Regions from separate parts of the Methylophilus sp. DMC14 genome, predicted to be linked through region 1. Evidence: predicted binding sites of a transcription regulator. Region 1 holds the regulator's gene; the other holds the start of a gene.
What was found. Region 1 encodes FNR, which switches genes on or off when oxygen is low (the NO sensors DNR and NnrR bind a similar motif). Its sites were predicted from a motif close to TTTGATNTANATCAAA; they were not measured.

Region 1 (15,194 bases):
ACCCCGCGACCGAGCTCGAGGCAGATTTTAGGCAATTGTGTGGTCTTACCCGAACCGGTTTCACCACACACGATCACCACCTGATGCTTGGCAATCGCCGCTGCAATCTCATCCTTTTTACCACTCACTGGCAACTCTGGCGGGTAATCAGGCTGGGGCAATGCCGCCTGACGCGCCTGCAACCGCTGCTGGGAAGCCTGCACCTTGTGTGCAAGTTCCACCAGCGGTTTATCCACGGGTTTATTTTGTTTTAAAGCATCGCGTAGCTGCTGCAAACGACGCTTAAGCGAAAAGCGATCAGCCAGCATGCACTGGGGGAGTTGTTTTTCGAGTTGGCTGATGAGTTGGATGGGAGAGACGGCAGTCATAGGGCAGTGATTTTATCATGGCATGCTAATTGGCATGCAGCCTAGCTGCTTACATATAACTTAAGTTTCTCTAGTTTAATGTATGTTTTTTCGCCTTAATGGCGAGTTACTTTTTTTGCTTGCCCCAAAAAAGTAACCAAAAAGAGGGCACCCAGCCATCCCGGCCTTCGGCTGCCTTGCGTTGTTGGCTTCGGCCGCTACGCTTAACATCGCTACGCGAGTTAGCCTACGCCGTAACAGACTGCTTAGCAGTCTTAGTTATCAACAAAGTAAGCGGTCACGAAACTCGCCCTAGCAGCTTGCCCACCCCGCAAGCTGCCGCGGAGCTCAGACAGTCGCTCCCTTCTTCCTTACTTTTTTCCGCTACTCAGCGTGATGGGATGGGATTTGTCTCGCCAAACTACGAGCGTAGAAGTTTGGACCGTTCAAAAAAATAACTCTTTTATTTATTTCACTGATCGCTGCGCCCATCAGGTGTTCGGGGTCCCCATCTGCCGCGCCGAGTAGCGCAGGCAAAATAAGATGAAGCGAGCGGCTGTCCGAATCCCGCGGTGGCCTGCGTTTTGTGCAGGCCGCTAGGATGAGTTCTGCGAGCGCTTATGCCTAAGTCCGGCAAAGCAACGGACGAAAGTCCTAAACCGAGCAACGCAGGAAACAAGCGGAAGTTGGGGTGCACTTTCTTTTGGTTACTTTATCTTTGTGCAAGCAAAGAAAAGTAACTCGCCTACAGGCGAAACAGAACATCACATACAACACACACCAATCCGCGTGGGCATTCATGCCCACCCTACAACTTCTACTTTTCACCTAAGATTGAACGGGATGCAGGGCAAAGAAATTAACTCGCCGACAGAGGAAAATAACCTATCCAACATTCATAAACCTCTAATTAAAATGCTAAAAATTACTTCCTCACGCACTCCTCGACTCCCGTATTGCCACCTTTAAACCCAGGCTCAAAATAAAACTTCCTAAAACTCAACTGCCCCTTGGCATTCTTCTTAAACTCGGCAATCCCGGTTCCATAATCATGCGTCTTGCCGCCATATTCGCCATTTTCCATCGGCAAGGCAAAATGCATCGCCGCATGCATGCCGTGCGCGGCGGCGTGGCCTGTATAGGTACCGTAATCCGGGACGTCGAGTTGAAAGTCATAGCTGGCATCCGCACCTTTGCTGTGTTCCGGGCGCAACTTCATGGTGACGGTGCCGGTGTATTTGCCTTCATGCGCGTCATCGCCGGTGCAGCTGTAAACACCACTTAAATCCAGCGCATAGGCGTTGATTGCAACAAAAATGCCGACCAATCCAAGCATCCATTTCATTGTGTGATCCTTTCTGTGTCAATTATTCCGGTGGCCGTACCCGTACAAAGCGCGCAAATTTGGGTTTGCCGTTTTTGGTGAGGTCGCGGTAGGTATAGGTCACCTGGCTGCCGATCGGCGGCGGGTTTGCGCGATCGCTATCTTTAAAGCCGGTGCCAAGTTTAAAACGTATCCCTTGCGCGGTTTCTACCAGTAACGCGCCCATTTTACCTTGGTATTTACCTTTGCCGGGCACGTAGGCGATGACTTTGGCTTCGGCATCCAGCTGTGGCTTGAGTTTGAGTAGCACATGGCTGCGGCCGGTCAGATAAGGTGCATCGGCTTGATGCAACATGAGGCCCTCGCCTTTGCGGGCCACCACCCAGTCCAGCGTGCGTTTGAGGGCAGCAGCATCTGCCACGCGAAACTGTTTGATGGCTTTGAGATACGGGCTCTGCTGACGTTTAACCAGTTGCTCGATGTGCTGGGCACGTTGAGTGAAAGTGCCTGGGGCCATTGGCAGTTCAAACACATAATAGGCCACATGACGCCACTCCGCTTCATCAGGCTGGGCGCGGCGCACAGTGCCAGAGAGTCGTTCAAATTGAGCGCGGGCGATCCACAGTTCACCATCCAGGGCCTGTTGGGGGAATTTTTGCACAAACCAGGCCGGGGCGTGGATGGGATGGCCCTGTCGACTGATCAGTTGTTTGCCATTCCACACGGCGCGTATGCCGTCCAGCTTTTCGCTGACCAAGTAGTCGTTGACAGCGATGCCTTCGTGGTAAACCTGTGCCAGCAGAATTTCTGGTACCTGCGCATAGGCTGGCATGCCAAGCTGACTGATCAGCCACAGTAAAAAACAGATGCGCATCCATATCATCATCACCGCCCTCAATTGTTAATTTAATTTAACAATCGTAAATTAGCGGAATTTAACTCGGTAGGCAATACACGGATGTCGAAAATGAGCATCCCGGAGGCTGCTGGTGCAAACAATCAGACACGGCTATAACAACTGGCACCACAATTTGTCGTGATGCATGACGTCCATCCACAGCGCCACCAGGCTGAGAGCGACCAGCAAGCCGCCACTCAGGCGCATGCCTGCCGCTTCACTGAACCAGTGCGGCAGGCTTTGCTGGCCCGCGCGCCAGAAAAAGGGGGCCAAAGCGAGGATGGTGGCGGAACCGGTCGCGAAAGCAATCATGACCAATGCGCCTTGCAGCCATTGCGACTGGAGGGAGGCCAGCATCACCGCCGAGTACAGCAAGCCGCAAGGTAGCAAGGCCCAGACGATGCCGGTCACAAAATAGCCCGACCTGGCATGCGCGGTATGTTGCTTGATCCATGCCCAGACCAATTGCGCCCGCTGCACCGCCCATTGTGGCTGTCGGCCGAGGATAAGCAGCAACACGCCCCAGGCGAAGATCAGCGTATGCGAGAACGTCCAAAATGGTTGAAACAGATGGCTCTGATTGGATAACCAGGCCAAACCGCGCAAGGTTTCGGCAGCAATCGCGCCGAGCAAGCCATAGCCCAGCATACGGCCCAGGTAAAAACTCCAGGGGATGGTCTGTACGACACGCAGAGGGATGGAACGCAGGGGACTAGAAAGATTCGGCGGCGTTTGCATGGCGCCGCAAGCAGCGCCACACATCAGCACACAGTGCGGGCCGCCTGCCAGCCCCATGACAAAAGCAGTCAAGAGTAAACTGGCTAACATGCCAGCAGTTTAAAGGATTTTGGAAAACCTTGCACGGTTGGCATCGTGCTGCAAATAACGGTCAAACACCATGGCAATGGCGCGCACAAAATACCAGCCCATTTCGGTGACTTTGAGGCCATCGTCTTCGAGTACGACCAGGCCTTGTTTCTCTTTCTCGGCCAATTGCGCAATTTCTGCCTGAAAATATTGCTTGAAATTGACCATGTAAGACAACTCAATGGATTCGTAACTCAGTTCACCATGGCACATGACCGCCATGATCACGGCACGGCGGATCAGGTCATCGCGGCTTAATGCCAGCCCTCGCACGATAGGTAACTGGCCTTGGTCAAGAAAGTCGTAATACTCTTCGAGGGTTTTGGCATTCTGGCTGTAGGTAGCACCGATCTTGCCAATCGCGGAGACACCCAAAGCCAGAATATCCTGATCAGCCATGGTGCTGTAACCCTGAAAGTTGCGGTGCAACCTGCCCTGCTGTTTGGCAATCGCCAGCGGGTCGTCAGGCAAGGCAAAATGATCCATGCCGATAAAGACATAGCCTGCCAGCATCAGCTGCTGAATCGCTTCTGACAGCATTTGGATTTTATCTACGGCATGTGGCAAGTCCGCTTGCAAAATCCGGCGTTGCGGCTTGAAACGTGACGGCAAGTGCGCGTAGCCATACAGCGCGATACGGTCTGGCCGCAATTGAATAATCTGGGCGATGGTCTGGCGGAAGGTCGCCGGGGTTTGTTTGGGCAAGCCGTAAATCAAGTCGGTATTGATAGACGCAAACCCCAGGTCGCGCGCATGTTGCATCAGGCTTTCAACCTGCGCATAAGACTGCACCCGGTGCACGGCCTGCTGTACCTCGGCATCAAAGTCTTGCACGCCAAAACTCAGGCGGTTAAAGCCCAGCTCGCGCAAGTGTTGCAAGCGTTGCTGATTGACGGTACGTGGATCAATTTCAATCGAGTATTCACCGTCTTTGGCAAAGGCAAACGCCTGCTTGAACATCTGCATGAGTTGCGTCAACTCGGCATCATTGAGAAACGTCGGCGTGCCCCCGCCCAGATGCAACTGGTTGACGGTTTGCTTTTTGGCAAACTTGTCCAAGTGCAAATCAAGCTCGCGTTGCAGGTAGTTGAGGTAAACCGCGCCTTGCTCATAACGCTTGGTGACTATCTTGTTGCATGCGCAATAAAAACACAGCGAGGCACAAAACGGGATATGCACATACAACGAGAGCGGCTGCGTCCAGTTGCTGATATTGCGCTGCTCGGCCGCCTTGAGATAAGCAGCGGCGTCAAACGCCTCAACAAAGCGGTCTGCTGTAGGATAAGAGGTATAACGAGGCCCGGAGACGTCATAGCGCTCAATATGCTCTTGAGTAATCAGCAACGGGGAGTTCATGGTTTCTGGCAAATTCTTTCCTATCAGTATCCCGAAACTGGACTTTACGGGTTCATCTGGCGCTACTGTGCCATAAACCAATGCAGGGCTTTTTGACACACGTCAAATGCAGCTTGCGTCGCCTGCTGCATAATGCGCCTAAATACAAAAGGAAGAGGTCACACCATGTTCAATGAAATCGCAACCGAAGAGGCGTATAATTTGCCGCATGTTCAACGTCAGTCAAGGACGCCCTCCATGCAAGCAGAATCCAGTTTCAAGGTTGCCTGCTCCAATTGTAACTTGCGTGAACTGTGCCTGCCGGTAGGCTTGAGCACAGATGAAATGACTAAACTGGATGGCATGGTTGCCACCCGTAAAAAGATCAAGCAAGGTGGTCACTTGTATAGCAGTGGCGATGCCTTCACCACGCTTTATGCGATCCGCACTGGTTTTTTCAAGACCTGCGTCGTCTCGGAAGATGGCCGTGAACAAGTCACCGGCTTTCAGATGGCCGGTGAAATCATGGGCTTGGATGGCATTGTCAGTGACAAGCACAACTGTAACGCTATTGCCCTCGAAGACGCCGAAGTCTGTGTGATGCCCTTCAATCATGTCGAAGACCTGTCGCGTGAGATTCCTGTCTTGCAACGCCATGTGCACAAAATTATGAGCCGCGAGATCGTGCGCGAAAACGGCGTCATGATGTTGTTGGCTAATATGCGCGCCGAAGAACGCCTGGCGGCGTTTCTGCTCAACTTGCTGCAACGCCTGCATGCACGTGGCTATTCCAAAAGCGAATTGATTTTACGCATGACGCGTGAAGAGATAGGCAGCTACCTGGGCATGAAACTGGAAACAGTGAGCCGTACTTTCTCCAAATTTAGTGATGAAGGCATTATCGAGGTCAAGCAAAAGAATATCCGTATTCTGGACCACGAAAAGCTTAAAACCATCTTCAACGCCAGCACCTGCTAGGCGGTTGCTGACGTCTGTAAGCGCTGAGGGATGCCACTGCCTTCGTCTCTAGTTGAGGCCTTACAGCGCATGGCCGCGCAACAAGCCTGGCAATATGTTTATCCAGTGTGGTCCCGCCGCGCGCAGGGCCTTTCCATCGGCATCAACCTGCACCCGAATCAATGCTGTAACTGGCATTGCATTTATTGCCAGGTGCCTGGGCTGCATCGCGGCCCCTCCCCGGTCATTGACTTGGACCACCTGCAACAAGAATTAAGCGCCTGCCTGCACTGGCTAAGACAGCACTTACACGCAGCAAAGCGTGTATTGTCGGAAGATGTGCAGGATATTGCCTTTGCCGGAGACGGTGAACCGACCACCTCGCCGCAATTTCCTGAAGCCTTGGCACTGGTTGAACGATTGCTGAGCCAGAGCGCGCAAACAGACCGTCCGGCACGGGTCAGGCTCATTACCAATGGCAGCCAAATGCATCTGGCCACGACACAGCAAGCCTTAAAGGTACTGCAACAGATGGGGGGGGAAGTCTGGTTTAAGCTCGATGCAGGCAACGATGCGGAAATGCTGGCAGTGAATGATGCGCGTTTGCCACTTAGCCTGCATCTGCAACGGTTGGCGGCTTGCAGCATGGCTTGCCGGACCTGGGTACAAACCGCTGTGATGCAGCGATGCATCACGGATCAACTGGTCACCACCCCCGCATTAGCCGGCTATGTGCAGGCGTTGCTACCACTTAAAGAGAACATTGAAGGCGTTTTGTTGTATGGCATCGCCAGACCTAGCCAGCAAGACACGCTGGCCAGCATTCAAGCATCAGACATACTGCTGTTACAGCAGTATGCTGAGGCTTTGCGCACGCAGGGTTTTAACGTGCGCCTATTTGCCTAAACGCTGATCCCTTACCCGCAATGCTCGCGCCTGAATCAGGGATTAGATGCGCGTCAGCGCTGAGAGACAGGCAGACGGTTACTGTTCAGCCGGTTTCAGGCCGGTCTGCGCATGGTTACGCGCCTGGATGGCGGGCGCCATGGCATCTGTCTGGCCGTCTTGCGCTTGCGCATCCAGCGTCTTGTTGATTTCTATGCCCTTGCGGTAGTAATCATCAATCGCTGGGTCAGGATGCGTAATCGCCAGATACAAGGTGATGAATGAAGCCACAATCACGGCAGAAGGGCCGCCTATAATCATCCAGACATAAGGGTTGTGATACCACTTTTTCTGGTCAACCGCTTTAGCGGCCGGTTTCTGCTGTGCTTGGTGTTGTGACAATGTCTGCTCCATTAGTTGCTCGGCACAATAAAGACCGACTTTTCTTTGACCGCTTCGCTGGTTTGTAAATCCGTCATTTCGAAAAAGATTTTATGCGAACCAGCTCTGGTGACACCATCAGGCAACTCCAGCTCAATCACCACATTGCGTGTCTCAAACGGCCGCAAGCCTTTGAAGTCCTGGCTATTCTCGTCAGCAAAGTGCACCACCAAGCCTTCAAGCCCCGTGACCTTCAATGCATAGTCATGGACGGCTTCAGTATCATTTTCAAGCTTGAGGTTATACACGTTTTCAATCATGCCATCATCTGTGTAGCGAGACATGACTGCACGGTCACGTAACACATCCAGCCTGAAATCAGGCTTGAAGTAGAGGCTGACCACCATGCCAACGGTGAGTGCCAACAAAATCGCGGTGTAAATAATCACGCGCGGGCGCAGCAAGCGCTGCAGCATTTGCTGACGGTTCCAGCGGTTGGTGATGCCGTTTTGCGTGGAGTACTTGATCAAGCCCTTGGCATAGCCCATTTTGTCCATCACATCGTCGCAAGCATCAATACAGGCACCGCAACCAATACACTCGTATTGCAAGCCTTTACGGATATCAATCCCGGTCGGACAGACTTGCACACAGATACTGCAATCGATACAACTGCCCAGACCATTGGCATTCTCGGCGACTTTTTTAGAGCGTGCGCCGCGCGGTTCACCACGCGCCTCGTCATAGGTCACGATCATGGTGTCATCGTCAAACATGGCACTCTGAAAGCGGGCATAAGGGCACATATATTTGCAGACTTGCTCACGCATATAGCCTGCATTGCCATAAGTGGCAAAGCCGTAAAAGCAAATCCAGAATGTTTCCCAGCCACCCAATTGCCAGTTCACAATATTGGGTACCAGCTCGCGAATGGAGGAGAAGTAACCCACAAAGGTCACACCTGTCCACAAGCCAAAGGCGATCCAGGCAAACTGCTTGAGCGATTTGCGCGTAATCTTGTTCAGATTCCATTTGCTGTCATCGAGGCGCATACGTGCGATACGATCCCCCTCGATTTTATTTTCCATCCACATGAAAATCTCGGTATACACCGTTTGCGGACAGGTGTAGCCACACCACAAGCGACCGGCAATGGCCGTAAACAGAAACAGCGACAGCGCAGACACAATCAGCAGAAACGACAAATAGATCAGATCCTGTGGATGAAAGATCAGGCCGAAGATATAAAAGCGCTTGGCATCCAGGTCGAACAGCATGGCCTGACGACCATCCCATTGCAGCCAGGGTACACCATAGAAAAACAGTTGCGTGGCCCACACCATGACCCAGCGCCAGTTGTTGAACATCCCGGAGACGCTACGGGCATAGATCTTATCTGCGGATTTATAAAGTGACAAAACCACCTCCTGTTCAGGGATGGTGGTTTTGTTCACAGCGTTTTGTTTAATATCGCTCATGGGTTATCTGCATTCGCCTATTTGTTGGAAAGACCCCAAACATAAGCAGTCAGCAGATGAATTTGCTCTGGGCTGAATTTTTCTTTCCAGGCTGGCATCACGTTGTTTTTACCTTCATGAATACGCTTGATGATCGCGGCTTCGCCTTGACCATGCAACCAGATGTTGTCTGTCAGGTTAGGCGCACCAATCGCCTGGTTGCCTTTGCCTTCTGGACCATGGCAAGCAGCACAGACCACAAACTTGTCTTTACCGGCATTGGCACGACCAGAGTCATGAATACTGCCAGACAAGCTCAATACGTAGTTGGCGACGTTTTTCACATCTTCTTCACTACCAACAGCGGCCGCCATCGGCGGCATGATGCCGTTACGGCCGTTGGTGATGGTCAGCTTGATGGTGTCAGGTGAACCACCATACAACCAGTCATTGTCGGTCAGGTTAGGAAAGCCACGGCTCCCTTTGGCATCTGAACCATGACAAGCAGCACAGTTGTTTAGGAAAATACGCTTGCCAATGTCACGCGCCTCAGGAATCTTGGCTACTTCTTCTACCGGCATGGCTGCATATTTGGCATACAGCGGAGCGATCTTGGCATTGTTCTTTGCCACTTCAGCTTCGTACTGCTTAACTTCCGACCAGCCGAACTTGCCGTTGTAAGTGCCCAGACCTGGAAACAGGTACAAATAGGTCAGGCCAAAAATTACGGTAATGATAAACAAGCCTACCCACCACATTGGCAGCGGATTGTTCATCTCCTTGATGCCATCCCATTCGTGACCATTGGTGTTATCGCTATCCAAAGGCACTTTGACGCGGCTTGCGAAAATCAGCAAACCGACACAGAAAGCAATCCCGCCCAAGGTAATGGTCGAAATCCAGATCGGCCAAAAACCATTTACAAAATCATTCATGATGTTTTCCTTAACCTTTCCGCGCAGTATTTAGTCTTGGTCGAACGGCAGATTTTGCGCGTCCTTGAATTGCGCGGAGTTGCGATTGCGCCATGCCCAAATCAAAATTGCCACAAACAGGACGAAACTCAGTACTGTAAAAAATATGCGTAGTATGTTGATATCCATGGCGCGTCTCCTTATTTCAGGTGTGTACCCAACACTTGCAGGTAAGACACCAGTGCATCCTGCTCGGTTTTGCCTTTGATTTCATCCCCTGCAGCCTTGATCTGCGCGTCGGTGTAAGGCACGCCAACTTTACGCAGCGCAGCCATATGGTCACCAATGGTTTTGTCGTCAACCAGGTTTTCTTCCAGCCATGGGTAGGCTGGCATGATGGACTCAGGTACGACATCACGCGGGTTGTGCAGGTGCACACGGTGCCAGTCATCACTGTACTTACCACCAATACGGTGCAGGTCAGGACCCGTACGCTTACTGCCCCACTGGAACGGGTGATCATAAACGTACTCACCAGCAACTGAGTAATGGCCATAACGCAGCGTTTCAGCGTGGAAAGGACGAATCATCTGTGAGTGGCAGTTGTAGCAACCTTCACGCAGATAAATGTCACGGCCAGCCAGTTGCAACGCGGTGTAAGGCTCCAGACCACGGATAGGCTCTGTTGTGGACTTCTGGAAGAACAAAGGCACGATTTCGACCAGACCACCAAAGGAGATCGTGATGAAGGTCAGCACGATCAGCAGGAAGTTGCTGGTTTCAATCTTTTCGTGAAAATTGCCACTATTGTTTTGATGCGTAGCCATAGTGAATTCCTTAAGCGTGAGCAACCACAGCGGGCACTTCTACAGTGACTGCTTTGCCGTTAGTTGCTGTTTTATATGTATTCCACAACATGATGATCAAACCGCTCATGTACAGGAAACCACCCAATGCACGTGTGAAGTAGTATGGGAACTTGGCTTTCACACTTTCAACGAAGGTGTACGCCAATGTGCCGTCAGCGTTCATGGCACGCCACATCAAGCCTTCCATCACGCCAGAAATCCACAATGCAGCGATGTACAGCACTACGCCGATGGTTGCCATCCAGAAGTGCACTTCAATCGCTTTCACGCTGTACATTTGTTTTTGACCAAACAAACGTGGAATCAGGAAGTACAGGGAACCGATAGACACGAAACCAACCCAGCCCAGCGCACCAGAGTGCACGTGACCCACGGTCCAGTCAGTGTAGTGAGACAAGGCGTTCACAGTCTTGATCGCCATCATCGGACCTTCAAAGGTACTCATACCGTAGAAAGACAGGGAAACAATCAGGAAGCGCAAGATTGGGTCTGTGCGCAGTTTGTGCCATGCGCCAGACAAGGTCATGATACCGTTGATCATGCCACCCCAGCTTGGTGCAAACAGGATCAGGGACAACACCATACCCAAGGATTGTGTCCAGTCAGGCAAGGCAGTGTAATGCAGGTGGTGAGGACCCGCCCACATGTAAGTGAAGATCAGTGCCCAGAAGTGCACGATAGACAAGCTGTAAGAGTAGACAGGACGCTCAGCTTGTTTAGGCACAAAGTAGTACATCATGCCCAGAAAGCCCGCTGTCAGGAAGAAACCAACCGCGTTGTGACCATACCACCACTGCACCATCGCATCTTGTACGCCAGCGTAAGCAGAGTAAGACTTCATGTAGCCTGCTGGAATCGCAGCACTTTCAACGATGTGCAACAAAGCCACCGCCAGAATAAATGCACCGTAGAACCAGTTAGCCACATAGATATGCTTCACTTTACGGATACCGATGGTACCGAAGAAGTTGACCGCGTAAGCAATCCAAACCACTGCAATCAGGATGTCGATTGGCCATTCCAGTTCGCCGTATTCCTTACCTTGGGTATAACCCAGTGGCAGGGAAATCGCAGCGGACACAATCACCGCTTGCCAGCCCCAGAAAGTAAAACTACTCAATTTGTCGCTGAACAGACGTGTCTGGCAGGTACGTTGCACGACATAGTATGAAGTCGCGAACAGCGCACAGCCACCAAACGCAAAAATCACTGCGTTGGTATGCAGTGGTCTCAAGCGGCCAAAAGAGGTAAACGGCAGGCCCAGGTTCAGCTCTGGCCACACCAGCTGGGACGCAATAATCACGCCCATCAGTGTACCCACAACACCCCAAACCACTGCCATGATTGCGAACTGGCGGACTACACTATCGTTGTAGGTCGCAGCCTTCACGGTTGCATTTTGCATGGATTTCTCCCAATGATTAAAACAAACACCCAACACTAAAAAAACTTCTAGTTGTTCACCCTGATATTCTCAGAGATGTCACAAATTTGATTTGACTCACATCAATACTGCTTAAGAATCCCCGATCCTGCTTGAGAATTCCTAATCCTGCTCGAGAATTCTGGACCCCTCTTCCTCCAAGTCTTCAAATTGCCCGGTTTGAATGGCCCACCATAAGCCACCCAAAATCACAAACACCAGCAGCACTGCCAGTGGGATCAGTAAGTATGCAATTTCCATTGAGCGATGCCTAACCTTTCTGCCAGGCCGACTTATCCCAGTCGGTCAATCGCAATGCATTTAACAGTACCAGCAACGAACTGGCCGCCATCCCCAACCCGGCTAACCAGGCAGGCAACAGCCCCATAATCGCCAAAGGCACCCCGGCCGCGTTATACAACGCCGCCCACAACAAATTCTGTTTTACGATGAGGATGGTTTTTTTGCAGTGTGAAATGAGCGAAACCAGCACGCCGATATCATTGCCCAACACTACCATATCGGCCTGTGCCTGCGTCAAAGGGACGCCGGAACCCATTGCAATAGAAGTATGCGCTGCTGCAATGACAGGGCCGTCATTCAAACCATCACCTACCATCAACACTTTCCGCCCCTGTTGTTGCAGCTGCTTGACATGCTGCAGCTTATCTTCTGCTTTTTGTAACCCTGCTGCTCGCTGGATACCCAGTTGTGATGCAAGGTTTTTAACGGCCGCTATTCTATCACCAGATAACAGTTGAATATCAAGCCCGGATGCAATTAATTGTGAAACAGCCGCCTTGGCGTGTGGCTTCACTTGCTCCGACAACGCCAATGTTGCCAACATTTGGCCATTGCTAGCCAAATAGACTACTCGCAACGCCTCGTGTTCCGGCTTGACCGTGATCCCGCAAAACTCAGCATTGCCCAATTTTAATGGCATGGAATCACCAGACTGTGTGATCAAGGTCGCAGACATGCCACCCCCCACAATTTCTTGCCAGTCCTGCATCTCCAGCTGGTCACTCGCGTCTTGCCGGGTGGCAAATCCATGCAAGGCCTGCGCCACCGGATGCAGGGAATCACGGCTCATGCTGGCAATCACATCCAGCAGCCAATGATGGTCTTGCCCGGCGGCCATTTCGACCGCGCTGACCTCTTGCAAGCTCTCGGTCAAGGTTCCGGTTTTATCAAATACAATGGTGTCAATTTCGCTGAGGGCCTGAATCGCCTGCAGACGGCGGATCAGCACCCCGCCTTTGGCAAACGTGCCCGCACTGGCCAGCATGGCCGCAGGCGTTGCCAGCGACAAGGCACAAGGGCAAGTCACTACCAGCACCGCCACTGCTGACATAATCGCTTTGGCCGGATCGGTGGTCCACCAGAAAACCAGGGCATACAGCGCGGCCAGCAGCACACCCCACAAGAAGGGTTGCGCCACTTTATCAGCCAGCAAGGCGATGCCAGGTTTCTCGGTTGAAGCAGAGGCCATCAGGTTCACCAGCGCATGATACTGTGTACCCTCACCCACCTGCTCCACCTGCATTTCAATCGCCGAAGTCAGGTTACCCGAACCGGCAATCACAGTTGCGCCGGCAGGTTTCAACACTGGGTCCGACTCACCTGTCAGCATGGATTCATCGGCACTGGTATTGCCTACCAGCACCTTGCCGTCGGCGGCAAACACTTCACCAGGGCGCACATATAAGACATCGCCCACATTGATGTTGCTGGCGGCGATTTGCACCCATTCGCCCGTTTCATTCTTTTTGAGCACCGCATGTGGCAAGCGACGCATCATGTTTTCCAGCGCGCCTGCCGTGCGGTTGCGCAGCTTCACATCCAGCCAGCGGCCAACCAGCAAAAAGCTGACAAACATGGTCAGAGAATCGTAATAGACCACATCGCCCCACCAGCCACCCGGTACAAACGTGGCCAGCGTACTCATGATAAAGGCAGCCAGTATGCCCAGTGACACCGGCACATCCATGCCTAACTGGCGTTTTTTGAGACTGTTCCAGGCCTGGGAGAGAAACGGCGTCGCAGAAAACAGCATCACGGGCAGTGTCAGCACCCATGATGCCCACTTCATCAACTGCACCATGTCAGGCGCCATGTCATTACTGCCTGTCCAATAAGTGGGATAGGCATACATCATGACCTGCATCATGCAGAAGACGGCGACCACCAGGCGCCACAGCATCTTGCGCTGCTGCACGGTTCTGTCGCTGATGGCGTTGTATTCGTTAAGCGGAAGCGCTGGGTAGCCAATCTCGTTAAGACCGGCAAACCATTGCGAGGGGGAGGTTTGATGCGCATCCCATACCACACGGACGCGCTTGGAAGCGGCACTGGCATGCACAGCCAGCACACCACGCATTTGTTTCAATGTCTGCTCAATGCGACCACTGCAGGCGGCACAATGCATGCTATCAACCCAGACATGCGAGGTCCACACCTCGTTGGCAGAAGCATCACGCTGACTAAACCGCTCCCACTCGGACTGGACATCCAGCCCCTGCCAGGGATTTGCACTGCTCACTGCTAAAGGGGTTGCCATTGGGTGATGGAGCATCCGTGAAACAATCTATAACTTTATATTATATGATTGAATATAATATAAATCAATGTGTTAGCGAACTTTTCAAGCTGTCATTAAAGCAGCAAACGATCTTCTCTTTGTTGATTTGGCGCAAACATCGCGTCCATGACAGCCCAAGAAAACCGCCTGATGCGCATGCAACCATTATTTCACACGCATCCCCGCTTGCGCACCACTGTCAGGTGAGAGGATATAAGGTCCGCCCCGCTCATCACTGGCGGCCAGCACCATGCCCTCACTCATGCCAAACTTCATTTTGCGTGGCGCCAGATTAGCCACCATCACAGTCAGCCGCCCCACCAGCGTCGCTGGGTCATAAGCGGACTTGATACCGGCAAACACTTGACGCGGCTTCTCTTCGCCAATATCGAGTTGCAGCTTAAGTAACTTCTCTGCACCCTCTACGTGCTCGGCGCTGACAATTTTGGCAATCCGTAAATCCACCTTGCCAAAGTCATCAATCGAGATATACGCACCCTCTTCTGCCGCCTTGGCTTCGGCTTTCGCTTCTACCTTTACTTCAGCTTTGGCAGGTGCTGCCGCTTGCAGGCTTTCTTTATTGGCTTCGACCATGGCCTCGATTTGCTTGGCCTCCAAACGCGTCACCATATGACTATATGCCTGGATTGTTTGCGCAGCCAGACCTTGGTTCACATGTGACCACTGCAAGGCTGGCACGTTCAAGAAAGCCTCCACCGCACTAGCGATATTTGGTAACACCGGCTTCAGATAAATGGTCAACAGACGGAACATTTCCAGCGCATTACTGCAAATGATATGCAGCTCAGCCGCCTTGCTTTCGTCTTTAGCCACCACCCACGGCGCCGCTTCGGCGACATAGCCATTCGCGGCATCGGTCAGCTTCATGATTTCACGCAAAGCACGCGCAAAATCACGCGCGGCATAGGCTTCGGCAATCACAGGCGCGGCGGCGC
Region 2 (15,194 bases), on a different contig from region 1:
ATGCCACTGTTTTTGATCATGATTGCCTATGCCACCGTCACTGCCGATAAAATCACCGGTATCCTGGCGTTCATGCGTGGCAATGGCACGCCTGGCTGGGTGATTGCGGCTGGAAAATGGCTGGCACTGTTTTTACCGCAACTGTTACTTTTGTGCCTGCAAGCACTGTTAACGCTGGTATGGAGCTGGCACAGTGATCAGTTATGGTCCAGGCTGGGGATCATGTTGCTGGCGCAAGTGCTTTACATTGGCGGCTGGTGTCTGCTGGTCGTCACCGTGTCCTGGTACAGTCGGCAACTACATAGTGCCTTGCTGACTTTATTGCTTTGCTGGGTCTGTATCTGCATTATTTTCCCGCGCGGGCTGGCAAATCTGGCTCAGATCGCCTATCCCACACAACCGCGCGTCGAGGCTGAATTCCATGCGGAAACCAAGCTGCAAAGCATAGGCGACAGCCATAACCCTGACGATCCGCATTTTGCCACCTTTAAAAAAAGCATTCTCGGCCAGTATCATGTCAGTAGCGTGGAAGAGCTGCCTGTCAACTACAATGGCCTGCTAATGCAGGAAGGCGAGCGTCTGACCACAGCTGTCTACCGCGAACAACAGGCACTGCATGATGCGCAGCTGGCAAAACAGAATGAAAGTATCCGGCACTGGTTATGGCTGACACCGGCCTTGGCGCTGCAATACATACAGATGGCGGCTAGCGGCAATGACCTGCCACATTACCAGGCGTTTATCCGGCAGTCTGAAGCCCGGCGATATCAATTAATCCAATATCTGAACCAGATCCACACTTACAAAGTGGATCAGCATGATGATAAGAACACACGTGTTTCTGCGGATTTGTGGAAGAAGGCGCCCCGTCCTCCAGTGAATCTGCCACCGATGGCAGTCAGCCATGCCAGCCTGACTGCAGCTTTTCTGGTGTTAATTGGCTGGCTGTTATTGCCTGGCTCCTTGCTTGTGAGGGTTTCGCACCGACTATGAAAAATGAACTCACCCTGCTGCTCAAGCAACGCAGCATGACGCTGTTGCTTTGGCTAAGCCTGTTACTGGTTAGTTTTAGCCTGTTAAATGGCTGGCAAAATATCCGTCATATCCAGTCTCAGATTCAGCATGCGCAACAGGAAGAGACCTTGCGCAAGCAGGACTTTATCCAGCGCTTCAGCCATGAAGGGACCCTGGAGGCAGGCGAAGTTGGCTATTACCTGTTCCACAACGTCTATTACCAACCTGGCGAATGGAGCTTTATTGCGCTAGGCAACCGGCTGGTGGTGCCGTATGTGCAACGGATACGTTTACTTGGCTTGCAGAGCCAGCTTTACGATGGGGAGTCACATCACCCTGAATATGTGATGCTGGGGACCTTTGATTACACATTTTTGCTGGTATTTTTTGCCCCTTTGCTCTGTATCGCCCTGATGCATGACCTGAAAGCGAGCGAGCAACAGGCGCAACGTTTACTGTTTTTGCACAGCCTGGTAAAAGCGCCTGGCCAGTTCTGGCTTAAACGCGTGTTATGCCGCTGGCTGCTTGTCACGCTTGTCTTCATACTACCGGTTTTACTGTTTGCCTGGCTACACTCGCTTTCCTGGTCGCCGCTGTTACGCGTGCTGACCATTACAGCCTTATACACGTTTTTATGGTCTGCATTGTGTAGTGCAGTCAGCCTGCGCAAGCGAGCGCTCAACGCCAACTTCAATGCCATGTTGCTGAGCAGCATTTGGGTCATGTTATGCGTGGTCTTACCGAATCTTTGCCAGCTATGGCTGCACGCCCATTATCCCTTGCAAGACGGTAGCCAGCTTGCCATGCAGCATCGGCAATTAGTACATGGCGCCTGGGATTTACCAAAAGACGATACGCTGCAACCCTTCTACGCATTGTATCCACAATGGAAAGACACGTCGCCCGTCACAGGCCGCTTTCACTGGAAATGGTACTACGCCTTTCAGCATATGGGGGATGTCCACTTGCAAGCACAAGTAGCTGCCCGGACACGCGCCTTACAACTGAGGGCAGAGGCGACAGCAAAGATGGGGTGGTGGTTGCCCACGGTCTGGGCGCAGTCGCAACTGGAAGCCGTCGCATGCAGCGATGTTCGCCATCTGCTTGTACACAGACAGCAGATAGCGCAATTTCACACCCACCTACGTGAAGCCATCTATCCATTCTTGTTTGAGGAGCGGGCATTAAATCGCAAAGATCTCGAGTCCATGCCCGTCTTTGGCGCAGACGATGCTGGTAAGTAAAGTCCGCACCCTGCCGTTAATGGCTAAGGCGTCTTCAACACGCCTATGGATAAGGTGACTTCGCCCGCGCGTATCGGTGGCGTGGCATTTTGAATCAGGATGCGCCCGGCCACGGGCGCGCGCAAGGTTTCAATATTGTCGCCAAAATAATCCGTCACCTCGCCTACCACCTGCCCCGCTGATACCCAATCGCCGATGCTGGATTTAGCCGTAAACAAGCCGGTTTGCGTGCTGCGTACTTCAATCAGTTTGCTGTAATAGTGAATTGGCGAGGCCACCTGTGCAGTGTCTGGTGTGCTGATAACTATGGTCTCTGGCGCATCAATCATCCCCAAGCCATGCATGGCCCGTGCACACGCTTGCATGATCATGGCCACAAAAGCGGCATCACTTTGTGCAAACTGCCCGACTTCAAGTGTTAATCCAGGCTTACCCCGGGTCTGTGCAGTATTCGGGTAGGAAATGGAATGATCAGGATCATTCGGCCTGCCATCATAAAGCACGATCTCTGGCGATCCCAGACTCTCAGCAAATTGCTGCGTTCTGGCATCCAGCGCCGGCACATGCAACACCGGCGAATACACATGTGGCAATAAATGCTGGTTGGCACTGCCTGAATGGATATCGATCAGGTAGTCGGTTTTGCTAATGACTTTTGCCGTTAGAAAAGCGGCCACTTGTTCAGTCAGAGTGCCTTGTTCGCTACCGGGAAACACACGATTCAGATTGTTTTCATCCACCGGGCTGAGCGCAATACGGCGTGCATGAAACCCTTCAAGATTCGCCAAATGAACCAGAATCACGGTGCCTTTCAAGTGTTCGGGCTGTATCTGTTTGCGCAATTGCTGCAGGGCAAGAATCGCAGGAAACTCATCGCCATGGATGCCTGCTGTCAGGGTCAATACCGGTCCTGGCGTTTGCCCATGAATCACCGTCACTGGGATGTGCGTGGACGCGACATCCATCATCCAAGATGCCACTGTGCCAGTCGGAATGGACTTTCCAGCAAGTTCGAACGCTTCTTGCGCTTGTAAAGTGCCAAACTGCATCAGCATGATACTCACCCATAAAAAACGCATGATTCCTCACTCACACAAAACACGGCATTGTTGTGGATTACATCACATCTGTAAACAGCCATTCAAACAAAAAGGTGCATTTTATAGTGAGAGTGATCGGTAATCGCTGAGTAGCGCTTCTAGAGAGTGTAAGTATTGCTAAATATACTTGTCATAAATCCTAGATATGCTGCGCTGCGAGGAATTTCAATCCTGATTTACCTCATCGTATATAGGCTGATTTTTTTTAGAGGGATTTCATGAAAAATACATTACATACATGGCTACAACGCTTGATCGTTGGCGCGCTGACGGCATGCAGCTTAAGTGCCGTAGCGGCCTCTGATCCGGTCGTACTTACTTTTTCTACCGTGGGTGACTCCAGAGAAGATCCCACGACTCCAACGCTGACAGCACAAGATGCTATCTGGTTACAAAATACCAAAGCTTGGTCAAGAATTATTCGCTCGATACAAGCCCAAAAACCGAGCTTGCTGTTCTTTAATGGTGACATGATCATGGGATATGGCAAAGCAAGCACAACCATAGGCCAGATCAGTGGCGCAACCACGGCAACAGATATTACCAAGACTGATATTTATAAATATGGTCAGCAATACGGGTTCTGGCGCGGCATGGTGACCAGTTTACAAGAGACGGGTACGTATGTTGTGCCTGTACCAGGCAACCATGAGGTCCAGTCTAAAGCCTCTGGCAAAGTGGCACAGGTTGAGAATGAAAATGCATGGCGTAGCAATATGGCAGACATCATTCTTGATAAGTCGCGTTTTCCGTTTCCGGTAGACAACTCAGAGCTGAATTTTTCAGGAGATGCCAGTGACGCTACCTTGCAATTCCCTGGAACGGCAGATGGCCTAGCCACTAGCCAGAATAAATTGTCTTATAGCTTTGATGTCGCTGATTCTCACTTTATCGTCATCAATACTGATCCAGTCGGAAAAGATGGAACTGCACCGACGGCATGGTTATCAGCAGACATGGCTGCTGCAAAAAATCGTGGGGCACGTCACTTTTTTGTATTTGGTCACAAACCGGCCAAACCTTATGTTTATGCTGCAGGAGTCAGCCCTAGCGGGTTAAGTACGACTTCTGCGGCTGCATTTTGGGCCATCATTGAGCAGTACAAAGCAACTTATTTCTGTGGTCATGAGCACACTTACAATGTGTCTCGCCCAGTATTTACAGTCACCAATACCAATGGCACCCAATCGACCATCGGTGGCAATGCTTATCAGGTCATTGTCGGTGCAGGTGGCTCACCATTTGATGTTCCAGCAAATACCACCTCTTACAGTCCTGCCACAGATCGCTCTTACTCCTGGGCAACCGTTCAAATTCATCAGAGTGGATTGGTAGACATTAATACCTACGGCTTTGATGCGAATTTTGGACCAACAGCGAAATTTGCAACCGTTAATTTGTTGCAATAAGGGGCAACTAAATGAAATTAAATACTCTATTTTTGATCCTCGGCTTGGCCGGGAGTCAGGTAGCCAATGCTGCAATGGTCGTCGATACAGGTACACCTGATAACACCTCAAGCCTGCTGAGTGTCAATTCAGCGCAATATATTGCAGGCCAAGTGAGTTTTGCACAGAGCCTGACGATTGACCGTATTCAGGTTTATTTGCAAGCTGATCTCGGCACAGGTGCAGGCGATACATTTTCCATCTCTTTATACTCTGACAAAGGAAACCAAGTCGGGACATTGATTGATGGGGATACGACTCTTGCCTCCTTTGGTGCAGATGGTTGGAACGGTGTATCCAACCTGAACTGGAGTGTGGGTGCCGGAACCTACTGGGTTGCCATCGAAGAACAACAGGATGGCATTAACTTTATTGTGCCTGGACAGGTGACTCAACCGTTGTTACATACCGCTTTTTTTGACGGTGCGAGTTATCAAACCACCTCAACACCATTAGCATTCGGCCTCACTGTTTCTGCAGTACCGGAAGCAGATAGCTACGCGATGCTGTTAACGGGGTTAGGATTACTGGGTGTCGCTCGGCGCCGCAGTGCAATCAAATCGTTTTAAATATCTGAGGTCGCCCTACGGGCGACCTTCAATACGCTGGATCTACCCAGCGATGGCTTGTAACCAATGTATAAATTATTTCTTCGTTTCGTCATCATTGCCTGGCTTTGCTTTTCCTCTGGTCAGGTGTCAGCATCAGGCGTATTGGCTGCGCCCGTCGGCTCCGATAGCTATTATCCCCTGGTGTATGGAAGCTATCCGGCCCCGCCTGACTTACAGCGCTTAGGGCGAAAAATTTTCTTTGATGCCAGTTTATCGGCGTCTGGCAAAATGTCTTGCGCGACCTGCCATCAACCGTCACATGCATATGCGCCGGGAAATGCCCTCTCGGTACAAATGGGTGGCGATCATCTGCAAAAAACTGGTTTCCGCAACACGCCTTCATTAACTTACACAAATGCAGTGACAAGATTTACTGAGCACTTTATGGTTGCAGAAGCAACCGGTGGCCAGGATGATGAAGGCCCGACGGGGGGACATACCTGGGATGGGCGCGTGGATACGGGCCATGCGCAAGCCATGATTCCATTGCTGGATGAGAATGAAATGGCAAACCAGTCTGCCGTTGAAATTGCAGAAAAATTACGCCGGAGTGCCTATGCAGACGAGTTCCGGCGCATTGTCAGCGCACCTAATCAAGATGTCTTTGAGAATGTTGATGATGTTGTAAATTGGATGGGTATTGCACTGGAGAGCTTTGAGCAATCGGCCACTGAGTTTTATCCATTTAACAGTAAGTTCGATGCTTATATGCGCGATGAGGTGACACTCACAGCAAGTGAGAAAAGAGGATTTGCTTTATTTAACGATCCGAAAAAAGGCAATTGTGCGAGTTGTCACACCAGTTCACAAAAAGATCCACAAAGTCATCCGCCCGTATTCAGTGATTTTGGATATGCAGCGCTTGGCGTACCCAGAAATAAAGAAATCCCTGCCAATGCAGAGATTAATTTTTATGATTTGGGAATGTGCGGTCCATTACGAACGGATTTGAAAACCAGAAAGAATTATTGTGGGCTTTTTAGAACGCCTTCATTAAGGAATGTCGCAAAACGCCATCGTTTCTTTCATAACGGCATTTTTCATAGCTTGCAGGAGGTATTGGAGTTTTATGTGACACGGGATCTTAAGCCCGCCAGATGGTATGGCCGGGATCATCAAGGGAAACCTATCCGCTTCAATGACTTGCCTGAAGAATATCATCAAAATGTGAATAAAGAGATTCCTTTTAAACCGCTAAAAGGTGATTTACCGAGATTGTCACCGCGTGAAATCAAAGATGTTATCGCGTTTTTAAAAACATTGAATGATGGATATGTGCCTCCAATTAAACCAATTCCATTAAAAATGTCTACTAGATAATAATCTTCATTATGAAGATTGACTGAACCGATTGAAATGCCCATGCTCTGCCTTTTCAACGCTTCTTAATCATTACACTGTTTTATTATGGAGTTCTTTATGCGTATATTGACCATCACCGCTCTTTTGATGTTGATCTTAAGCGAGCCTGCCTTCGCACGAAATATCAGCAATGAACAATCAGAGGCCGCCAGTGCCCGTGATGCCGTGGGCGATGCCATGAGCAAATTGAGCGATATCGAGCAGAAAATCCAGCGGCAACAAGCGCTACTGACGCAAGAGCAAGAAAAACTGAAGCAATATCAGGCTGAAAAAGCCCAAACCGAAAAAGACCTGGAAGCAAAAAAAGCAATTTTTGAGCAAAAATCCAAATTGCTGGATGAGGCCTGGAAGCAGCGTACAGACTACTGATTCCACCCAATGTCCACTTCCCCCAACACCAGTCTGTGGACTGGTGTTCTTTTGTCTACTCTAAAACCTGCCAAGGTAACTAAGGTTTACCTGGCCAAACATTGCACCATTCCAACGACGATTGCCAAATCATTTCAAGTTGACCTGCGTCAATACCTGACATGACTTGCAGACCTACAATGGCTCCAAGTTCAATGCACTAATGGAGTGATCACAATGAAAAAAACCGCAATCAGTTTAATGTTGGCTGCTTTATTGCCAGCCCTCAATGCTCAGGCAGAGCAAGGCGACTGGGTCGTCCGTCTGCGTGCCACCAATATCAGCCCGAACGAAAGTAGCGATCTGGGCAAGTATGTAAACAAAAATATTGCGGCAGGCGCGATGTCTAGCGGTGCAGAATTAAAGGCTGACAGCAATACCATTCCTGAGCTGGACATCAGCTACTACTGGACCAAAAACATTGCGACAGAACTGATCCTGGCCTTGGGTTCCAAGCATGATGTGAGCATTACCAAAGAGCCAGGCTCTACCGTGCCAAATCAATTATTGGGCAGCATTGATGCATTGCCCCCGACCTTGACCGCCCAATGGCACTTTAACCCAGATCAAACCTTTGACCCTTATGTGGGTGCCGGCATTAACGCAACCTTTATGCTGGACCGCCGTCTGGACCTGCGCCAAGGCCCATTAGCCGGTCAAAAAATTAAAATTGATCGCGACAGCTTTGGCCCAGCGTTACAAGCGGGCCTGGATGTGAACCTCAAAGATGGCTGGATGCTGAACGCCGATGTGAAATACATCTGGATGAATACCACCGTAAAAATGCAAAACCCGCTCAATGGCAACGCCTGGACAAAAATTGATGACCTGGATATCGATCCATGGGTGATCAGCCTGGGTTTCGGCAAGCGCTTCTAGTTAGGCGCATAACGTCTCTTCCCTGGGGCAAAGCATTAGCTCCATTCACCTCTGATACTCTCCCAGTGTCAGAGGTTTTTTTATCTGCGCCTGACTGAGCGTAGCCTAAAAATCAAATGCTAAAAGTGAAACCTTGGCGCAAGGCCAGACAAATGCAACTGCTCCAGCAATTGCAAGCCGCGCTCACGCGCGCTGCGTTTACGCTGGCCGGTATACTTGGCAATGATCAGTTCATTTTTCATAGAATGCTCCCAGCCTACCAGCTCGGTCACGGTCACCTGATAGCCATGCGCTTCCAGCGCAAGGCAGCGCAGCACATTGGTCACCTGGCTGCCAAACTCACGCGTATGGATAGGATGACGCCACAACTCACTTAAAAAGGTTTTTGATAAGGCCTCAGCTTTATGTTGCCGTAGCGCTTCAGCCACCTCCGCCTGACAACAAGGCACCAACACCATAAACTGTGCCTGCTTTTGCAAGCCAAACGCAATCGCATCATCGGTGGCGGTGTTGCAGGCATGCAAGGCCGTCACAATATCAACCTGTTCTGGCAGTTGCTCGGACTGCATGGCTTCTGCCACCGTCAAATGCTCAAACTGCATGCGGCTAAAGTCACATGCTTGCGCCAGTTGACGCGACTTTTCAATCAATTCACCGCGGCTCTCAATGCCAATCACTTGGCCTGCCTGATGTTGTTTCAGCAACAAGTCATACAAAATAAAGCCCAGGTAAGATTTACCGGCGCCGTGATCAACCAAGACGGGCGAAGGTTGTTTTTCCATCACCGTCTGCATCAGCGGTTCGATAAAATTGACCAGATGATAGACCTGCTTAAGTTTGCGGCGGCTATCCTGATTGAGCTTACCGTCGCGGGTGAGGATATGTAAGGCCTGCAATAAGGGCAAGGATTGGCCAGGCCTGACCTCGGGGGGCAATAATGTTTGGACCATGTTGCGGACTACTTTAAAATGCTAATACGCCAGTTTAACAGCACAATTGTTTGACGGCACGTGAGTTTAATTGCATGAGATGAACGGCATGTGCCTAAGTGCGTCTGCTACAGTCTTCGAGTCCCATTTTAGCGGGAACTCTCAGGCTGGTTTTGCAATCATGTAAGAGACAGGGTGGTCAGTTTTATAAAAAACACCCGCCTTTGCAGCGCAACCGCTGCATTCAATCCGCTGCCACGCAGCGCTGTTGTTCAATCGAATCAGGGAGTAGTACCAATGCCGCAACAATCCATGCTTCAGGCACGCCGATATCTATCCTACACCGCGCCATCACAACCGTGGCGATGGTTGCAATGGGCCTTGTTACTGCTCCTGCTAACGACACATCTGGCGCAAGCAGATACGGTATGGCTCAAAAACGGGGACAAAATCACCGGGACGCTAGGCGTCAAAATCTCAAACAAGCTCACCTTTAAAACCAGCTATGCAGACGAGATTAAAATCAACTGGGATGACATCCACAGCATTGATGCCGAAAAGTCTATCCTGATGCAGCTATCAGATGGCAGTATCGTTACCGGACGTTTGATACACAGTACTGAGGGTCAGGTCATTCTGGATGAGGAAACGAATACACGGCTGGTGGATACTGAACTCGGCGAAATTCATTACATCAATCCGACCCTGGATCTGATTGGCGAAGGCTATGTCTGGACCGGGAACATGAGCCTGGGTGGTGCCTTTAACAACGGTAACAGTAAAAACCGCAACATGCAGTTTAATGGCGAGTCGATTTTGCGCGGCTTTGATACGCGCTATACCGTACAGGGCTACTACTATTGGGCTGCAGATAAAGATCGCCAGACTCAGAATAATGGGCGAGTCCGTGGTCAGTACGATCACTTTTTCACCAAAAAATGGTATGGCTACTTGAACACGATTCAGGAAAAAGACCGTTTCCGCGACATTCGCTTGCGCAGCACCTACAGTGTGGGTACGGGTTACCAGTTTTTTGAAAGCGAAAAACGCAATCTTTCACTGGAAGGCGGTCTGTCATACATCACCCAGGATTATTACGAGGAAAGTAACGAGAATCATGCGGCCTTGCGTTGGGCGGTCAACTATAACCAATACCTGTTTGATTCATTTGTGCAAGCATTCCACCGGCATGAAGTCACTTACACGCCGAACTCGCCGTCACAAATCCTGCTTTACAGCTCCACTGGCTTGCGTTTTCCGTTTATTTTCGGCTTGAGTGCCTCTACACAAGTCGACTATAACTATGACAGCCGCCCTGTCGATGAACGGCGTAAAGGCGATACGCGCGCGCTGTTTACGCTGGGTTACAGCTGGAAGTAATCGCTAAAAAGACAATCGTATTTAGTGGCTGGCCGCTTAAATGTTAAAATACGCGCTTGATGGTGAGGTGCGCAGCTGATAACGGCATAGAGCTCCCTCACACAACCGGGTACGGCAAAGACATTGAGCCCGTATTTTTTGAGTTAAGCATGGAGCAAAAATATGGCGATACAATGGTTTCCGGGGCACATGACTTCTGCCCGCAAAAAAGCAGAAGAGACACTGGAGCACATTGATGTCGTCATTGAAGTACTGGACGCCCGCGTACCCGCCGCCAGCCACAACCCCATGATTGAGGAAATGCGTAATTTCCGCCAGCGCCCTAACCTCAAAATCCTCAACAAAGCCGATCTGGCTGACCCGAATGTGACGCAAGCCTGGTTGAATTACTTTAACAGCCAGCCCAATACCAAAGCGGTTGCCCTCTCCTGCAAAAAGCCTGGTGATGCAAAAAAAATCCCTGGTCTATGCCGTCAACTGGCCCCGCATCGCGGCACCCCGCTGAAGCCCTTGCGCATGATGATCATGGGGATTCCCAACGTCGGCAAATCCACCTTGATGAATGCCCTGCTCAACCGGCGTGCAGCCAAGGTCGGCGATGAACCGGCCGTGACCAAAAGCCAGCAACGTTTCGAACTGAGCGACAGCCTCAACATCACGGATACGCCGGGCATGATGTGGCCCAAAATCGAACACGCCTCAGATGGGTATATGCTGGCCGCCAGCCATGCGATTGGACGCAATGCAGTGATTGATGAGGATGTGGCTGAGTTTTTGGGCAATGTGTTGTTGAAGCAATACCCAGCGCTCATGAATACACGCTACAAGCTGGACGTGATGAAGCTGAATGTGGCTAAAATAGATGGCATCGACTTATTGCAAGCCATTGCCAAACGCAGAAGCTACAAACGCAATGATGGAGAGTGGGATATGGAGCGGACAGCCATGGCCTTGCTCACAGACTATCGAAGTGGCGCGATTGGCCGCGTCAGCTTGGAGTCCCCGCAAAGCCGAGCCGAAATGCTGGCACAAGCGGCTGAGCAACAAAGCAGTCCGACTCAGGAAGAAGTACCCGCCTCTGAATCAGACCAAGCGTAAAGTCTGCGTCAACGGCAGGAGCGCTCTGAAGTTAGGCAATCACGCTGGCATGCCGTTTCGCAGGTTTACCTTTCACTGGGGACTTATCAAGCAATTGCTCTATATTGCTGACAATACGGTTGCGGCCGTTTTGCTTGGCACGGTAGAGATTCTGGTCAGCCGCTGCAAACAAGGCATCAATCACATAGCCCATGGTTTCTGAACTCACTGCCCCCACACTGACCGTACATTTAATCGCCTGGGTCTCACGACTCATGCTCTCCACGCCGGCAATGCTCACGGGCGTCACCTCAATAATCCGGCGGATGCGCTCTGCCAGCACCATGGCCTCCTGCTCACCGGTGTTGGGCATCAGGATACAGAATTCCTCACCACCATAGCGCCCGATGACATCGCCGCCACGCAAGGCGGCACGTATGGTCTCGGCGCAAGACTTAAGCACCACATCGCCCACCAGGTGACCATACACATCATTCACCTTTTTAAAGTAATCCAGGTCGACAATCAGCATGCCCATGGGGAGCTGAATGCGTTGCGAAACCGCCTGCATGCGACTGGCGGCTTCTTGCAGGCCACGCCGATTCAGCACGCCAGTCAGGCCATCCAGGGTCGCAATCGCCTGCAACCCGGCCTGCGCCTTGACATGCATGACCAACAACAGCAAGCTCACCACCACCGTGATGACCAGCATGAAAAAGGACACCAGATAAGCATGGATACTCCAGTCGGCAAAATCATCGAGACTCGCCTGATCCGCCAAGCCAACCTTGACTGCGACAATGGCCAAGGTCAAGCCAATCATGGCAAACAGACTGCAACACAGCCAAAAGACATTAGCGACAAAATCTTTTCCATGTCCCACCAAACTGCGACTGCCGTAAGCAAATATCCAGAGCAATACCGCCAAATTACTCAGTAGCAACCAGCGATTGGAAATATGCATGTTCAACATCACGGCATTGCAGGCCAGCAAGGTGGTAATCACGAGCAAGGTCCAATAGCGGTAAACGCGGTAGCCCCTGAACATGCGTATCCCATTGACGAAATGACTCAAGCCTTGTGCCACCAGAGTCACCGCCGCCGCAATATAGATACTTTGTGGCCCGATGATAAGACTGGTTTGCGAAAAGAAATAGGCGGCTAGTCCACAGCCAAAAATGAGCAAGCCTCGCACCCAATCCATGATCAGGCGGCGCTGCTGATAGGCACCAGAAATCATCAAGACCAGAACCAGCGTTAGGGTGAGTCCAATTGATGATAGAATGGCGCTATTGAGATCAAACACAGGGACGGACAAAGTTAGTTAACCTGAAGAAACATCATACTATGGTTACAGGACTATACCCATATAAATGAAAGGGTTGAATAGTCCATCTAGGCTAATAATTCTCTGTTTTCCCATTATTCTCCACTTTGTACTGAACACGTTTTATCAATCCGCTCATGCAGCATCTGTTAAATCCTCCCCAGCGTGAAGCGATTCACTACCTTGACGGCCCGTTGCTGGTACTGGCAGGCGCTGGCAGTGGTAAAACCCGCGTCATTACCCAGAAAATTGCCTACCTGATCAACCAGGCGGGTTACCAGGGTCATCAAATCGCGGCGATCACTTTTACCAACAAGGCCGCGCGTGAGATGCAGGAACGCGTAACCCCCTTGCTGGAAGGCAAAAGTGGCAAAGGACTCACCGTCACCACCTTTCACTCGCTAGGCTTGCAGATTTTGCGCCAGGAAGCGGCGCTACTCGGCTATAAACCGCAATTCTCCATTCTGGACGCCTCGGACAGCTTTAAAATCCTCAGTGATATTTTAGCCACCACCGACAAGCAACTGTTGCGCAAAACACAATGGCAAATCTCCAGTTGGAAGAATGACTTTGTCAGCCCGGATCAGGCCAAATCACAAGCCGATGAAGAGCTCACCCATGCCGCAGCCCGGGTGTACCAGCTTTATCAGCAAACCCTGCGCGCGTATCAGGCGGTAGACTTTGATGACCTGATCAAGGTGCCGGTGGAGCTTTTTGATCAGCACAGTGAAATGCTGGAAAAATGGCAACGCAAGTTGCACTACCTGCTCGTGGATGAATATCAGGATACCAATGCTTGCCAGTACAAACTGATTAAACAGCTAACCGGCCTGAGAGCACAATTCACCGCCGTAGGCGACGATGACCAGGCGATTTATGGCTGGCGTGGTGCCGACGTGGAAAACTTGCGTCAGTTGACCACAGACTTTTCCAAACTCAAGGTGATCAAACTCGAACAAAACTACCGCTCTACCGTGCGGATTTTGCGCGCGGCCAACCACGTCATTGCCAACAACCCCAAACTGTTTGAGAAAAAACTGTGGAGCGAACTCGGCACCGGCGACCTGATCCACGTCACGGCGACGCAAAGTGAAGAGCACGAAGCAGAAACCGTGGTGATGAAGCTGCAAGCGCACAAATTCGAGCATCGCACGACTTACAAAGACTACGCCATTCTCTACCGTAGCAACCACCAGGCGCGGATTATTGAGCAATTTCTGCGTAACCACAAAATCCCCTACACAATTTCGGGGGGCCAATCCTTTTTTGACAAGGCTGAGATCAAAGACATCATCAGCTACCTGCGCCTGATCATGAACGAAGATGATGATCCTGCGTTTATCCGCGCCGCCACCACGCCGAAAAAAGGCATAGGCAACACCACGCTGGAACGGCTGGGCGAATACGCCAGCGCACACAAGATGTCATTGTTTGCCGCCGCCTTTGAAGGTGGCTTTCAGCATGAGGTCGGCGCCAAGCAGCTCGATGACCTGCTGACCTTCTGCCGCTTTATCCAAACACTGCAAGGTCGTGCTGTCAAAGACCCTGCTAACGAAGTGCTCAGCGACTTACTCACCGCCATCCAGTATGAAAGCTATCTGTACGACGGTGAAGAAGCCAGATCTGCCGAGACGCGCTGGGGCAATGTACAAGAATTCGTCGCCTGGCTAGGCAAAAAAGGCGAAGCCTCGACCGAGTTCGGCCATGAATCCGACGGTAAGAATCTCATCGAACTGACACAACTGGTTTCGCTCATCACCATGCTAGAAGGCCGCGAAGATGGCGAACCGGATGCCGTCAAACTCTCTACCCTGCACGCCTCAAAAGGACTGGAATACGGCCATGTGTTTCTGATCGGCTGTGAAGAAGGCATCCTGCCTCACACCAACTCCATCGACGCCGACCAGATTGAAGAAGAACGCCGACTCATGTATGTAGGCATCACCCGCGCCCAAAAATCACTCAACATCACCTGGTGTAAAAAACGCAAACGCGCGGGGGAAATGCAAGCCTGCGAGCCTAGCCGTTTTATTAGCGAACTGCCTAAGGATGATGTGAAGCACTTTGGCAACCCGTTTAACGGGCCGGATCAAGTGCTGAGTAAAGATTATGGCAAGAGTAAGATGGCAAATATTAAGGCGATGCTGGCGACTAAAACCACATCAATCCAATCGTAGCTACTAGCTCGCTAACACCAAACCGTTAAGCAGTCTTATTACAGCTAAAATGACCGGAACTATGCAATAGGCGGGATTTCACCATGTTAAACAAAGTCGATGTTGCCATTCAGTCTTTTAAAAAACCGGAATCTCTAATTTACTCGCTGCTCACCCTTCACCAACAATCAAAAGACTTGGTAGATACGGTCTGGATCAATGATGATCAATCTCCGCCAGAAACACTCAAAGCTTACAA

Region 2: ACT53C_RS09950 (OmpW/AlkL family protein) is a predicted target of FNR. The motif match lies at 7,287-7,302, and genes of this name have one in related genera.

Annotation. Positions count from the first base shown of each region.
Region 1 is NZ_JBQUZA010000007.1:152,451-167,644, forward strand. It holds gene hrpA (ATP-dependent RNA helicase HrpA) at 1-308, opposite strand, end outside; gene ACT53C_RS13345 (hypothetical protein) at 1,273-1,692, opposite strand; gene ACT53C_RS13350 (DNA ligase) at 1,715-2,557, opposite strand; gene ACT53C_RS13355 (sulfite exporter TauE/SafE family protein) at 2,681-3,397, opposite strand; gene hemN (oxygen-independent coproporphyrinogen III oxidase) at 3,407-4,792, opposite strand; gene fnr (fumarate/nitrate reduction transcriptional regulator Fnr) at 5,030-5,749, shown strand; gene ACT53C_RS13370 (radical SAM protein) at 5,780-6,634, shown strand; gene ACT53C_RS13375 (FixH family protein) at 6,713-6,934, opposite strand; gene ccoG (cytochrome c oxidase accessory protein CcoG) at 7,027-8,472, opposite strand; gene ccoP (cytochrome-c oxidase, cbb3-type subunit III) at 8,490-9,386, opposite strand; gene ACT53C_RS13390 (cbb3-type cytochrome oxidase subunit 3) at 9,417-9,554, opposite strand; gene ccoO (cytochrome-c oxidase, cbb3-type subunit II) at 9,566-10,192, opposite strand; gene ccoN (cytochrome-c oxidase, cbb3-type subunit I) at 10,203-11,639, opposite strand; gene ccoS (cbb3-type cytochrome oxidase assembly protein CcoS) at 11,781-11,918, opposite strand; gene ACT53C_RS13410 (heavy metal translocating P-type ATPase) at 11,929-14,217, opposite strand; gene metG (methionine--tRNA ligase) at 14,404-15,194, opposite strand, start outside.
Region 2 is NZ_JBQUZA010000004.1:178,378-193,571, forward strand. It holds gene ACT53C_RS09915 (DUF3526 domain-containing protein) at 1-993, shown strand, start outside; gene ACT53C_RS09920 (DUF3526 domain-containing protein) at 990-2,258, shown strand; gene ACT53C_RS09925 (succinylglutamate desuccinylase/aspartoacylase family protein) at 2,282-3,337, opposite strand; gene ACT53C_RS09930 (metallophosphoesterase family protein) at 3,577-4,767, shown strand; gene ACT53C_RS09935 (PEP-CTERM sorting domain-containing protein) at 4,779-5,375, shown strand; gene ACT53C_RS09940 (cytochrome-c peroxidase) at 5,442-6,737, shown strand; gene ACT53C_RS09945 (hypothetical protein) at 6,837-7,148, shown strand; gene ACT53C_RS09950 (OmpW/AlkL family protein) at 7,365-8,066, shown strand; gene ACT53C_RS09955 (class I SAM-dependent methyltransferase) at 8,186-9,016, opposite strand; gene ACT53C_RS09960 (DUF481 domain-containing protein) at 9,293-10,375, shown strand; gene ylqF (ribosome biogenesis GTPase YlqF) at 10,538-11,473, shown strand; gene ACT53C_RS09970 (GGDEF domain-containing protein) at 11,505-12,770, opposite strand; gene ACT53C_RS09975 (UvrD-helicase domain-containing protein) at 12,917-14,956, shown strand; gene ACT53C_RS09980 (hypothetical protein) at 15,040-15,194, shown strand, end outside.